4 regions of the Undibacterium sp. TC9W genome follow, and region 2 is predicted to be linked to each of the others. Evidence: predicted binding sites of a transcription regulator. Region 2 holds the regulator's gene; each other region holds the start of a gene.
The links. The regulator sigma-54, encoded in region 2, starts transcription at its own class of promoters, with help from an activator protein. The targets are predictions, from matches to a motif close to TGGCANGNAANCTGCTTT.
Positions count from the first base shown of each region.

Region 1: ACO0LN_RS15645 (nitrate/nitrite transporter) is a predicted target of sigma-54. The motif match lies at 2,040-2,057, and genes of this name have one in related genera.
Region 3: adh (aldehyde dehydrogenase) is a predicted target of sigma-54. The motif match lies at 1,918-1,935, and genes of this name have one in related genera.
Region 4: prpB (methylisocitrate lyase) is a predicted target of sigma-54. The motif match lies at 1,848-1,865, and genes of this name have one in related genera.

Region 1 is NZ_JBMPPJ010000010.1:20,617-23,815, reverse strand. Features, by position in the region: gene ACO0LN_RS15650 (protein kinase domain-containing protein) at 1-758, opposite strand, end outside; gene ACO0LN_RS15645 (nitrate/nitrite transporter) at 796-2,010, opposite strand; gene nirB (nitrite reductase large subunit NirB) at 2,382-3,199, shown strand, end outside.
Region 2 is NZ_JBMPPJ010000013.1:54,593-57,791, forward strand. Features, by position in the region: gene hpf (ribosome hibernation-promoting factor, HPF/YfiA family) at 676-1,023, opposite strand; gene ACO0LN_RS18510 (RNA polymerase factor sigma-54) at 1,131-2,621, opposite strand; gene lptB (LPS export ABC transporter ATP-binding protein) at 2,633-3,199, opposite strand, start outside.
Region 3 is NZ_JBMPPJ010000027.1:65,261-68,459, reverse strand. Features, by position in the region: gene ACO0LN_RS26325 (Tex family protein) at 1-1,710, shown strand, start outside; gene adh (aldehyde dehydrogenase) at 1,993-3,199, shown strand, end outside.
Region 4 is NZ_JBMPPJ010000012.1:113,966-117,164, reverse strand. Features, by position in the region: gene prpR (propionate catabolism operon regulatory protein PrpR) at 72-1,697, opposite strand; gene prpB (methylisocitrate lyase) at 1,906-2,796, shown strand; gene prpC (bifunctional 2-methylcitrate synthase/citrate synthase) at 2,882-3,199, shown strand, end outside.

The DNA of each region.
Region 1 (3,199 bases), on a different contig from region 2:
GCGTGCAGCTCGCTGATGGCATCGCGCAACTCACCTTCTGGCAAGCTGTCTATGCGTGCTATCACCGCACTGCAGTTGTCTTGCGACCCCGCTTTCAATGCGGCTGCGCATAGTGCTTCGCAGACTGCTTCACTGTCCAACTTATCGGTGCTGACCTGCTTCAAAAAATCTGTCAGATCATATTCTGTCAGACTGGCCCAGATGCCATCACAAGCCAGCAAAAAGACATCATTGACACGCAGCTCACCCATGCCATGATCGATGACGAGGTGGTTGTCCAGGCCGATGGCACGGGTCAGCACATGTTGCATCTCTGGTCTGTCCCAGACATGATCCTGGGTCAGTTTTTGCAAGGCACCGTCACGCAACAGGTAACAGCGGGTGTCGCCCACGTGGGCGCTGTAATACATGCGTCCGCGCAAGACCAGTGAGGTCATGGTAGTGGCCATGCCTGCCAGCTCACGGCGGACTGAGCCTTGCTGCTGTACCCAGCTATTCATGGCGACCAGCACCTTATCGAGTGCTGTTGTTACCTCCCAGGTGTCAGGCGTGGCATAGTAATCGGTCAGCAGGCCACGTACTACATATTCAGCCGCTTCGCGCCCGCCTTCATTGCCAGAGACGCCATCTGCTACTGCCAATACCATGCCTTTGCAGGACAGCTCGGGTTCGCCTGGCGTGACCATGCCGACAAAGTCTTCATTACGCGGGCGTATGCCAGCGACGCTGTGATGTCCTGTGCTGACTGTCAGTGGCATGTTTGTGTATTTTGTGTATTTTGTGTATTTTGTGTATTCAGATTTTTGCAGTAGTCATGGCGGCAGAGCCCCAGGTCGTGCGCCAGCGTTTCTTGACCAATGATAAACCCAGCAAGGCGATGATGGCGAGGCTGGCGAAAATCGACAGGCCTATTTGATAACTGCCGGTGATCTGGCGTGAATAACCCATGCTGGCCGCCAGATAAAAACCACCTATGCCACCAGCCATGCCCACCAGGCCAGTCATGACACCCATCTCTTTACGAAAGCGCTGCGGCACCAGCTGGAATACCGCACCATTGCCGGTGCCCAAGGCCAGCATGGCAACCACGAATACACATACTGCAGCAGCCGCAGATTGCAAACCGATGGATGCAATGAAAAGGAAGGCAGAAGCGACGGTGTACATGACAGACAGGGTTTTGATGCCACCTATGCGGTCAGCAATACGGCCACCCATGGGGCGCACCAGAGAACCGGCAAACACGCAGGCAGCAGTGAAGTAACCGGCTGTGATTGGCGTTAAACCATATTGCGTATTGAAATAAATCGTCAGGGAAGATGCCAGGCCAGAGAAACCACCAAAGGTGACGCTGTAAAAGAACATGAACCACCAGGCGTCTTTGTCTTTCAGCACGGCCAGGTATTCAGTCAGGGATTTGCTAGGCGCATCACCTGGCGCATCCTTGGCAAAAATCAGGTAAACCGCCAAAGCGATGAACAAGGGTATCAGCGCCAGGCCAAACACATTTTGCCAGCCAAAGGCAATTGCCAGTGCTGGTGCAAACAGGGCGGCAAAGGCGGTGCCGGAATTGCCTGCACCCGCTATCCCCAAAGCAGTGCCCTGGTGCTCAGGCGGATACCAGCGCGATGCCAGCGGCAATGCCACGGCAAAGGCAGAACCTGCGACGCCCAGGATCACGCCGAGGAACAGCAGTTGTTCATAAGTGTGCAAATTCCCCAGCCATGCCCAGCATAATCCTGCCAGTACGACGACCTGCCCTATCAAACCGGCTTTCTTGGGTTTCAGATGATCGACCAGCACACCCATGACGATGCGCAGCAGGGCACCGGCCAATAAGGGGGTAGCGACGATCAGGCCTTTTTGCGCAGCGGTCAGGCCCAGGTCCTTGGAAATCTGGATGGCGAGTGGCCCCAGCAATACCCAGACCATGAAACTCAGGTCGAAATAAAAGAAGGATGCCAATAAGGTGGGCGTGTGCCCGGCTTTCCAGAAGGAAGTTTTTTGCATGATCGCTCCAATAGTGAACACGCATGCCACTTGCAAGGGACGTGCCATCAAAATGTGCAGATGATTCGCGTATTTCATGATTGAAAACAAAACTTTCTGCGCAAAAACTGTGCGTGCTCTGAATTAAATGGTGCAATGCACCGGAATGGCTGGGTTTTGTATGAGTGCCGCGAGAATTTCGGGTGCATGCTTCAATAAGTGGCATTGCTTTTGCTGCCAACAGAGGAATCCTCCGTTTTTCTTGGTGAAAACCATATTAATGCGCAGTTAAATTGGTGCAGGCTTATAAAAACAGTCTGGCTTTCCCTCAGATAAAAATGAACTGGCATTGCTCTTGCTTAGAGTCTGGGGAGACAAGCAAAGGAGCAGCCATGAAGAAACTTAAGCTAGTGATGGTAGGGAATGGTATGGCAGGTGTGCGTACCCTGGAAGAATTAATCAAGATCGCCCCCGACCTGTATGACATTACCGTATTTGGTGCAGAACCTTATGCCAATTACAACCGTATCCTGCTATCACCAGTACTGGCAGGCGAGCAAACCATCAAAGACATCATGCTTAATGATGTCGACTGGTATGAAGAAAATAATATCACGCTGCACCTCGGAAAAAAAATCACCAAAATCGATCGCCACAAACGTATCGTGATCGCCGAAGACGGTACCCAGACTGAATATGATCGTCTGCTGCTGGCCACTGGCTCTACACCTTTCATGTTGCCGGTTCCAGGCAAGGATCTCAAGGGCGTGATTGCCTACCGCGATATCTACGACACCAACACCATGATAGAAGCGGCAGAAAAGCATACACATGCTGTCGTTATCGGTGGTGGTCTGCTGGGTCTGGAAGCCGCCAATGGTTTGAAAATGCGCGGCATGAGCGTTTCTGTCGTGCATCTGCCAGGCTGGCTCATGGAGCGTCAGCTTGATCCTGTTGCTGGCAAGATGCTGCAAAAATCTCTGGAAGACCGCGGCCTGAACTTCCTGCTCGAAAAAAATACCGAAGCCATCATTGGTGATGATGCTGGTCACGTCAAAGCCATACGCTTTACCGATGGCCTGGAAATCCCTGCGCAACTGATCGTCATGGCAGTTGGCATACGTCCTAATACAGCACTGGCAGAATCTGCTGGCCTGTACTGCAATCGCGGCATCATCGTCAATGACACCATGCAGACTTATGACCCGCG
Region 2 (3,199 bases):
GAAGCTGCTATTTTAACTTTGTCAGGCTTGGTAGTCACGGGGTGTATATGTTTATGAGGAAATAGCGTAAGGGCGGCATGTTCGTTGCTGTTAGGTTTGACTTTTTGGGTTGCTGTTGCTGTTGAGTTTGACGTTGCGGTTGCTTTTGACTTTTCGCAGTTCCCATGTGTAGCCGCCATTTGTGCAGTACAGAAAATGGAAAAAGAAGAGCCGCTGTTTGAGCCGCAGGCGAGTTTCGGATCTTCCCATTTTTTGTACTGCACAAATGGGCACCCCGTAGGGGCGGCTACGCCTGGGTCGCCTTTCTTTGAATACTTACTTTGGCGACGCAAAGAAAGTATTTCGGCTGCCGGGACGAGACCCGGCTTGTATCCACGGAGGGCAATCGCTTTAGTCAAAGCGCCACTTGTAACAAGCACCATGGCATACAGCGAACGTCACTGGATTCCAGCTAAAAGCACGCTGGAATGACGTTAATAAAAATGCCGTGAATCAACTAATTCGCAGCTTTTTGAGCGATGGACGTGACAAGTAGTAATAAAAGTAAACTATTTATTTGAAATTTAAAGCATCAAAAACCAGCCGTACAAAGAAACCATTCACCCAACAAAAAGGACGCCTTCTAGCGTCCTTGTTTTGGATGTCCGCAACCCTGTTCGGGCAAGGACTGGGGTCTTATGAAGCCGATGCCGGATCAGGTATGTGCTTGATGGCGTCGTGCTGATGGTCTTGCATTTTATCTTTATGCTTGATGACCTGGCGATCAAGTTTATCTACCAGTGCATCAATGGCTGCATACAGATCATGCGCCAGACTTTCAACGTGGATATCTTTACCGCTGATATGCAAATTAATGTCAGCTTTGTGTCGTTTATCCTTTTCCCGGAGCTTGTCCACCGTCAGGATGACGGCGATATCAATGACCTGGTCGAAATGCCGCCTGATACGTTCTAGTTTGGTATGTACATATTCACGAATTGCAGGAGTTACTTCGACGTGATGTCCACTGATGGTGAGATTCATACTGTGCTCCTATAGTGATGTTGCTTGCTATAACGATACGCTCTCAGCATTTATTTGCCTTGAGCTAAATCATATATAGCAATTCAAACCGTGATTACAAGGACTGCTTACAAAGATTTACGCAAACTGACTGGGGGGATTTTGAGGGCTTCACGGTATTTGGCAACTGTCCGTCGGGCAATTACCATGCCCTGTTCACCCAGCATGTCTGCAATTTTGCTATCAGAGAGTGGGCTTTTCTGGTCTTCTGCTCCTATCAACTGCTTGATGAGTGCACGTATCGCGGTGGAAGATGCTTCACCCCCTGTTTCCGTCGCGACATGGCTGCCGAAAAAGTACTTCAACTCAAACATGCCATGTGGGGTCAACATGTATTTTTGGGTTGTTACACGTGAGATAGTGCTCTCGTGTAATCCTAGTGTATCAGCAATTTCGCGCAAAACAAGGGGGCGCATTGCAACAGCACCGTGGGTGAAAAAATTGCGTTGCCTTTCGACTATGGCTTGTGCAACGCGCAATATAGTCTCAAAACGCTGCCGCATATTCTTGATAAGCCAGCGTGCTTCCTGCAATTGTGCGCCCATGCCAGCTTCACCACGGTTTTGCTTCATGATGTTGGCATACATGCTGCTGACTCGCAGCCTGGGCATGACATCCTGATTCAGCATGACTTGCCAGCCGTTGCCGGATTTTCTGACGATCACATCGGGTACAACATAGTCAGATTCATCCGCAGCAAAGGCCAGGCCGGGGCGCGGTTTGCACTGGCGGATGACAGTTTGTGCATCGCGCAAATCTTCGTCATCGCAATCGAAGATTTTCTTGAGTTTGGTGAAATCTCTTTGTGCAAATAAAGCCAGTTGTGTTTCAACAATTTGCAATGCCAGCCTGCGTATGACGAAAGCAACTTTTGGTAAACGCCTGATTTGCAAGGCCAGGCATTCAGACGGGCTGCGCGCACCGACACCTGCCGGGTCAAAGCTTTGCAGCATGTTCAGCGCAAATGCCAGCTCTTCTGGTTCTACGCACAGCTCCAGTGGCAAACTGGCATGTATTTCATCTAATGTTTCGGTCAGGTAACCGTTATTGTCGAGCGCATCGATCATCAACTCGACCAGAGCACGGTCACGCGGTTCGCGCAGGTTCAGGCGCATCTGTTCCAGCAAGTGCTCGCGCAAGGTGATATGAGCAGCACCCAGCTGCGGGCGGCCATCCTCATCATCGCCAGATTTGCTGCCATGCTGTACATCATCAAAGCCCCAGTCTTCTTCGCTGGAGGTGGTGCTGTCATTGCTGATGACGGTTTCTGCATCTGCGGCAGCCGGTTCTGCTGACCTGTCACTGTCTTCTCTTGCTGCCGGTGCTTCCATGCCGGCATCGGTAGAAGTACTGCTGGTATTGATGGCACCGTCGGCCAGCAGGCGTACGGCGTGATCGAGGGGATCATCGACACGTTCCAACATGGGGTTATCAGTCAGCAGCGTCTCCAGCTCCTGATGCAATTCCAAAGTGGATAACTGCAATAATCGTATTGATTGCTGCAATTGCGGCGTTAAGGCCAGATGTTGTGAGGTACGTAGTTGCAGGCTTTGTTTCATGATGATTCCCGTCACATCCGGAAGTGTTCTCCGAGATAAACGCGACGTACAGATTCATTTTGTATGATGTCGTCAGGCTTGCCGCTGGCAAGTACCGCGCCCTGGTTGATGATATAGGCGTGATCGCAGATGCCCAGGGTTTCGCGCACATTATGATCGGTGATCAGCACACCTATGCCGCGCTCCTTGAGGAAGCGCACGATGCGCTGGATTTCAATGACGGCGATAGGGTCAACACCGGCAAAGGGTTCATCCAGCAAGACAAAGCGTGGATTGGTCGCCAGTGCACGGGCAATTTCGACGCGGCGGCGTTCGCCACCTGACAGTGACAGCGCCTGGCTTTCACGTATTTTTTCTATCTGCAAATCTGCCAGCAGAGCATTGAGCCTTTGCTCAATTTTCTTGGCACCGAGATATTTCCCTTCGCTGTCTTTTTGCAATTCGAGGACGGCACGGATATTGTCTTCTACCGTCAGCTTGCGAAATACCGAAGCTTCCTGTGGCAGGTAAGACAAACCCAGTACGGCGCGCTCGTGAATAGGCAGTTGCGAAATATTCACATCATCAATCGTGATATC
Region 3 (3,199 bases), on a different contig from region 2:
GATTACTTCGATTATTCAGAAACCCTGGGCACTATCCCTTCTCACCGCGCCCTGGCCCTGTTCCGTGGCCGCCGCGAAGAAATGCTGACTGTGACTCTGCGTCTGGATAGCGAAGAAGAAAAACCAAAATGGGATGCACCGCTGAACCCATGCGAAAGCCGCATCGCTGCCCGCTTTGGCGTCAGCCAGAAAGACCGCCCGGCCGACAAATGGCTGGTCGATACAGTACGCTGGGCCTGGCGCGTTAAAGTCTTCATGCATCTCGATACTGAGCTGATGGGCAAGCTGCGCGAAACCGCAGAAATTGAAGCCATCAATGTATTTGCCCGCAACCTCAAAGCCCTGCTGCTGGCAGCACCTGCCGGCCCACGCGCCACCATGGGTCTTGATCCTGGTCTGCGTACCGGCGTCAAAGTAGCGATCGTGGATGCCACTGGCAAGGTCGTTGAGCATGCGACCATTTACCCGCATCAGCCGCGCAATGACTGGGATGGTTCGCTGCATGTATTGGCGCAACTGGCAGCCAAGCATAATGTATCGCTGATCTCCATCGGCAATGGCACGGCTTCGCGTGAAACCGACAAGCTGGCCGGCGATTTGATCAAGCTCAAGCCTGAACTCAAGCTGACCAAGATCGTGGTCTCTGAAGCCGGTGCATCGGTGTATTCCGCTTCTGAATTTGCTTCCAAGGAATTGCCTGACCTGGACGTCTCCATCCGTGGTGCGGTATCAATTGCCCGTCGCCTGCAAGACCCGCTGGCTGAGCTGGTGAAAATTGATCCCAAGTCCATCGGTGTTGGTCAGTACCAGCATGATGTCAGCCAGTCACAACTGGCGCGCTCGCTCGATGCCGTCGTTGAAGATTGTGTGAATGCGGTTGGTGTCGATGTGAATACGGCTTCTGCTCCTTTGCTGGCGCGTGTGTCTGGCCTGTCGTCCAGCGTGGCGCAAAGCATCGTTAATTTCCGCGATGCCAAGGGTATGTTCAACTCGCGTTCAGACTTGCGTGCAGTACCGCGTCTGGGTGACAAGACTTTCGAGCAAGCAGCCGGTTTCCTGCGCATCATGAATGGCAGCAACCCGCTTGATGCATCTGCAGTCCACCCTGAATCTTATCCACTGGTAGAAAAAATCCTGGCTGATATCAAGAAGGATGTGAAGGGCGTCATCGGTGATGCTGGTTTGTTGAAGTCTTTGAATCCAGCCAAATACGCTGATGAAAAATTTGGTGTGCCGACCATCACCGACATCATCGGCGAGCTGGAAAAACCAGGCCGTGACCCGCGTCCTGAATTCACGACCGCCACCTTCAAGGATGGCGTGGAAGAAATCAAGGATTTGCGCCCTGATATGATTTTGGAAGGCGTAGTTACTAACGTTGCCGCCTTTGGTGCTTTCGTTGATATTGGTGTGCATCAGGATGGCCTGGTACATATCTCTGCCTTGTCCAACACCTTCGTCAAAGACCCGCATACAGTCGTCAAGGCTGGCCAGGTCGTCAAGGTGAAAGTGCTGGAAGTCGATGTCAAACGCCAGCGCATCGCCCTGACCATGCGCCTGACCGATGCAGCACCTGTCGCTGGCAGCAAGCCTGAACAACGTGGCGACCGTAACGACGCCAAGCGCCTCAATCAACACCGCTCGCAAGCCCAGGCACCAGCACCCGCTGGTAATGCGATGGCTGCGGCGTTTGCGAAATTGCGTGGGTAAGTAATAAGTAAGAAATAGACTAGTTGATCAGACTGTCCCAAATTGTGACAGTCTGATCTGTGTTGCGAAATAATGTGACACCTTGATTTGTCATTCCTCTCTCCTCCGCAAATCCGTCATTAGCATCGGCAGTCATTCTCCCTCTGCACCTTCTCCCTCGCTAATCTGTACCTGCTGTATTTTTCCGCAAGGAAAATATTTTAGCCATGGCACGCCGTTTGCGTTGTTATCCCCGTGTCGCAGCTTATGCACACCATCTAATAAACAACGGAGACCACCATCATGAACATGGCAGACATCAGCAAACTCGGTATCAGCAATCCTTTCGCCAAACGCTACGATAATTTCATAGGCGGCAAATTTGTGGCCCCGGTCAAGGGTGAATATTTCGAGAATATCAGCCCCGTCATCGGCCAGGCTTTTTGCGAAGTCGCGCGTTCAACCGCAGAAGACGTGGAACTGGCACTCGATGCCGCCCATGCCGCCAAGAAGGCATGGGGCAAGACCTCGCTTGCTGAGCGCTCGAACATCCTGAATAGAATTGCAGACCGCATGGAAGCCAACCTCAGCCTGCTGGCAACGGCAGAGACCATAGACAATGGCAAACCCATACGCGAAACCATGGCGGCGGATATTCCTCTGGCGATTGATCACTTCCGCTATTTCGCCGGCTGCATAAGGGCGCAGGAAGGCACTGTCGCGCAAATCGATGACCAAACTTATGCCTATCACTTCCATGAACCGCTGGGCGTGGTTGGGCAGATCATTCCATGGAATTTCCCTATACTGATGGCGGTGTGGAAGATGGCACCGGCACTGGCCGCAGGCAATTGCATCGTCCTCAAACCGGCAGAGCAAACACCAGCATCCATCATGGTGTTGATTGATTTGATCAAGGACCTGCTACCACCCGGCGTCTTGAATATCGTCAATGGGTTTGGTCTGGAAGCGGGTAAACCTCTGGCATCCAGCAAGCGCATTGCCAAGATTGCCTTCACTGGTGAAACCGGCACTGGTCGCCTGATCATGCAGTATGCATCGCAAAACATCATCCCTGTCACGCTGGAACTTGGTGGAAAATCACCGAATATTTTCTTCGCCGACGTCCTGGATCAGGACGATGCCTTTTTCGACAAATGCCTGGAAGGTTTTGCCATGTTCGCGCTGAACCAGGGCGAAGTTTGCACCTGTCCATCACGCGTGCTGATACAGGAATCTATCTATGACCAGTTCATGGCCAGGGCCATCAAGCGTGTGGCGGCCATCAAGCAGGGTAACCCTCTCGACAGCACCACCATGATAGGTGCGCAGGCTTCACAGGAACAACTGGAAAAGATCCTGTCTTACCTCGACATAGGCAAACAGGAAGGTGCGCAACTCTTGATAGGCGGTGAAAGAAATGTACTTGATGGTGACCTGGCCAAGGGTTATTACGTGAAGCCTACCATCTTTCAGGGCCACAACAAGATGCGCATCTTCCAGGAAGAAA
Region 4 (3,199 bases), on a different contig from region 2:
AGCGCAAATTCATTCTACCTTAGAGCGACACAAAATTCGCCCTCCAGATGATCAATTAATGTTTCAAATGATTACGCTTTTTGCTTCAAACGTCGCCACAAAGTCGTCCTGCTGATACCCAGATAGTCTGCCGCTGCTTCACGGTTGTGGCTGAATTTTTCCATGATCAGTTCCAGTGACTCTGTTGCAGCCAGATCGCCAATGTTGCCTGATCTGCCTGCCATATCTGTGGGGGGCTGTTGTATAGGCTGTTGTATATATAGTTCAGGCAAGATTTTTGCCACGAAAGCAGGTGTCAGTGCCTGCAGGGGCTCTGCCGCCAGGAACAGGGCCAGGCGCTCCATGAGATTGCGTAATTCTCTTACATTTCCTGGCCAGTCGTAGGTTTGCAGCAGACTGCCGCAAGTGGCTATTTCTGCATGCAGGTTGGCGTGTGGTCTGGCACCCATGGCAGCCAGTGCATGCTTGAGGCACCATACTGCGAGGGGCAGCAGGTCGTCAGGACGCTGACGCAAGGGAGGCAGGTGCAGGCGTAATACAGCAAGGCGGAAATACAGGTCAGCGCGAAACTTTCCTTCTTTTACCCGGCTTTCGAGGTCGCAATGGGTAGCGCTGATGATGCGCACATCTACGGGGATAGGACGCATGCTGCCTACGCGGTTGATTTCGCGCTCTTCCAGCACCCGCAACAGGCGGGTTTGCAAAGTCAGTGGCATTTCGCCTATCTCATCAAGGAATACCGTGCCTCTGTGGGCAATTTCAAACAAGCCGGCATGGCCACCACGCTTTGAGCCTGTGAACGCACCATCTTCATAGCCAAATAGTTCAGATTCCAGCAGACTTTCGGCAATTGCACCACAATTCACGGCGACGAAGGGCTGGCGTGCCCGCGTGCTTTCCCTGTGTAAGGCCTGAGCCGCCAATTCCTTGCCGGTGCCGGTTTCACCTTGTAACAACACTGTTGCCGGGGAGCGTGCGAACAGGGAGATGGATTTGCGGGTGGCTTGCATGATGGCGGAGTCACCCCGCAAATCATTCAGACCATGCTTGGCGCGCAGAGATTCAGCAGCAGGGTGATGCCGTCCTCTGGCGGATTCCAGTCGTGTCAAGCGTGCGATTTCCAGTGCATCATCAAAAGCCTGCCGTATCGATGTGGCGGAATACATGAAAATGCCGGTCAAGCCTGCTTCTTCAGCCAGGTCGGTAATCAGACCTGCGCCGACGATGACCTTGGTGCCGCCCGCCTTGAGTTCACTGATCTGGGCACGCGCATCTTCTTCTGTGACGTAGGTGCGCTGCTCCAGCGGGAAACCGAAGGTCGTCTTGAAATCTGCCAGCTCAGGCATGGTCTCCTGGTAATTGATGAGACCGATGGCGGGCGACACCTTGCGCGCCCTGGCCAGTGCCTGCATGACATCAAATCCGCTGGCCTTGGCGATAACGACAGGGACGGGCAGACGGTTTTTGAGGTAAGCCCCATTTGACCCAGCCGCGATAACGGCATCACACCTCTCGGTCTGCAGACGCTCTTTCAGATATTGGGCGGCCTCTTCAAAACCCATGTGTATGGGTTCTATGTCGGCGCTGACATCATATTCAACCATGATGTCGCGGAACATATCAAACAGGCGCGAGATGGAGACTGTCCAGATGACAGGTTTGTCGTGGGCGTCGCGTAGTGCAGGAGGCTGTTTCATGTATGTTTCAATTGATGTTTCAAAATTCAATTTGAAACGTCATTATGAAACAAATTTGCGACATTGAACAGGATTGAATTTGCTCGCTAGACGAATAAGTAGTTGATTTATATGCATATCAGCCTGAAACAGCAGTCAGACCGGGGTTGCTGGCACGCCGATTGCAATACGCATCCCAGAATCTGTTCATTAACCTGAAAGCATACATATGAGTACATACTCCGCAGGTGCCGCCTTCCGCAAGGCGATGCAGGAAGAATCCCCTCTCCAAGTCGTCGGTGCAATCAATGCCAACCATGCCTTGCTGGCCAAACGTGCCGGTTTTAAGGCGATCTACTTGTCTGGTGGCGGTGTGGCTGCCGGTTCCTTGGGTTTGCCTGACCTGGGCATTTCCAATCTTGACGATGTCCTGACTGATGTGCGCCGCATTACCGATGTCTGCGACCTGCCTTTGCTGGTCGATGTCGATACCGGTTTTGGTTCCTCTGCCTTCAATGTGGCGCGCACAGTCAAATCCATGATCAAGTTTGGTGCTGCGGCTATCCATATCGAAGACCAGGTGGGCGCCAAGCGTTGCGGCCATCGCCCTGGCAAGGAAATCGTCAGCAAGCAGGAAATGGTAGATCGCGTAAAAGCTGCAGTTGATGCCCGTACTGATGACAATTTCGTCATCATGGCACGTACTGATGCGCTGGCAGTTGAAGGTCTGGAAGCAGCGATAGAACGCGCCCTGGCATGCGTAGAGGCGGGTGCCGACATGATCTTCCCGGAAGCGATCACTGAGCTGGCGATGTACAAGCAATTCGCCAACGCAGTCAAAGTACCTATCCTGGCAAATATCACTGAATTTGGTGCTACTCCTTTGTTCTCGGTTGAAGAGCTGGCTGCGGTGGATGTGGGTCTGGTCTTATATCCATTGTCCGCTTTCCGCGCCATGAACAAGGCTGCAGAAAACGTCTATGGCGCGATACGCCGTGACGGCACGCAAAAGAATGTCGTCGATACCATGCAAACCCGTATGGAATTGTATGAACGCATCAATTACCACGACTTTGAGCAAAAGCTCGATGCGCTGTTTGCGCAGCAAAAAGCCAAATAATAATGATATAAGCTGTCCCGTCCTTGTGCCACATCAATCTGGCGGATGGGAACAGCCCTGAATATGAACCTCTGGAGAAATAATCATGACTGAAGCAGTTCCTTTCAAACCTAAGAAATCCGTCGCCCTTTCTGGCGTTACTGCTGGCAATACCGCACTGTGTACCGTTGGCAAAACCGGTAATGACCTGCATTACCGCGGTTACGATATCCTGGACGTGGCAGACGCCTGCGAGTTTGAAGAAATTGCCCATTTGCTGGTGCACGGCAAATTGCCTACCGTCGCAGAATTGCGTGGCTACAAAGCCAAACTGAAAGCACTGCGCGGCTTGCCAGCCAGTGTCAAGGCAGCACTCGAATGGTTGCCTGCATCGTCCCATCCTATGGATGTCATGCGCACTGGC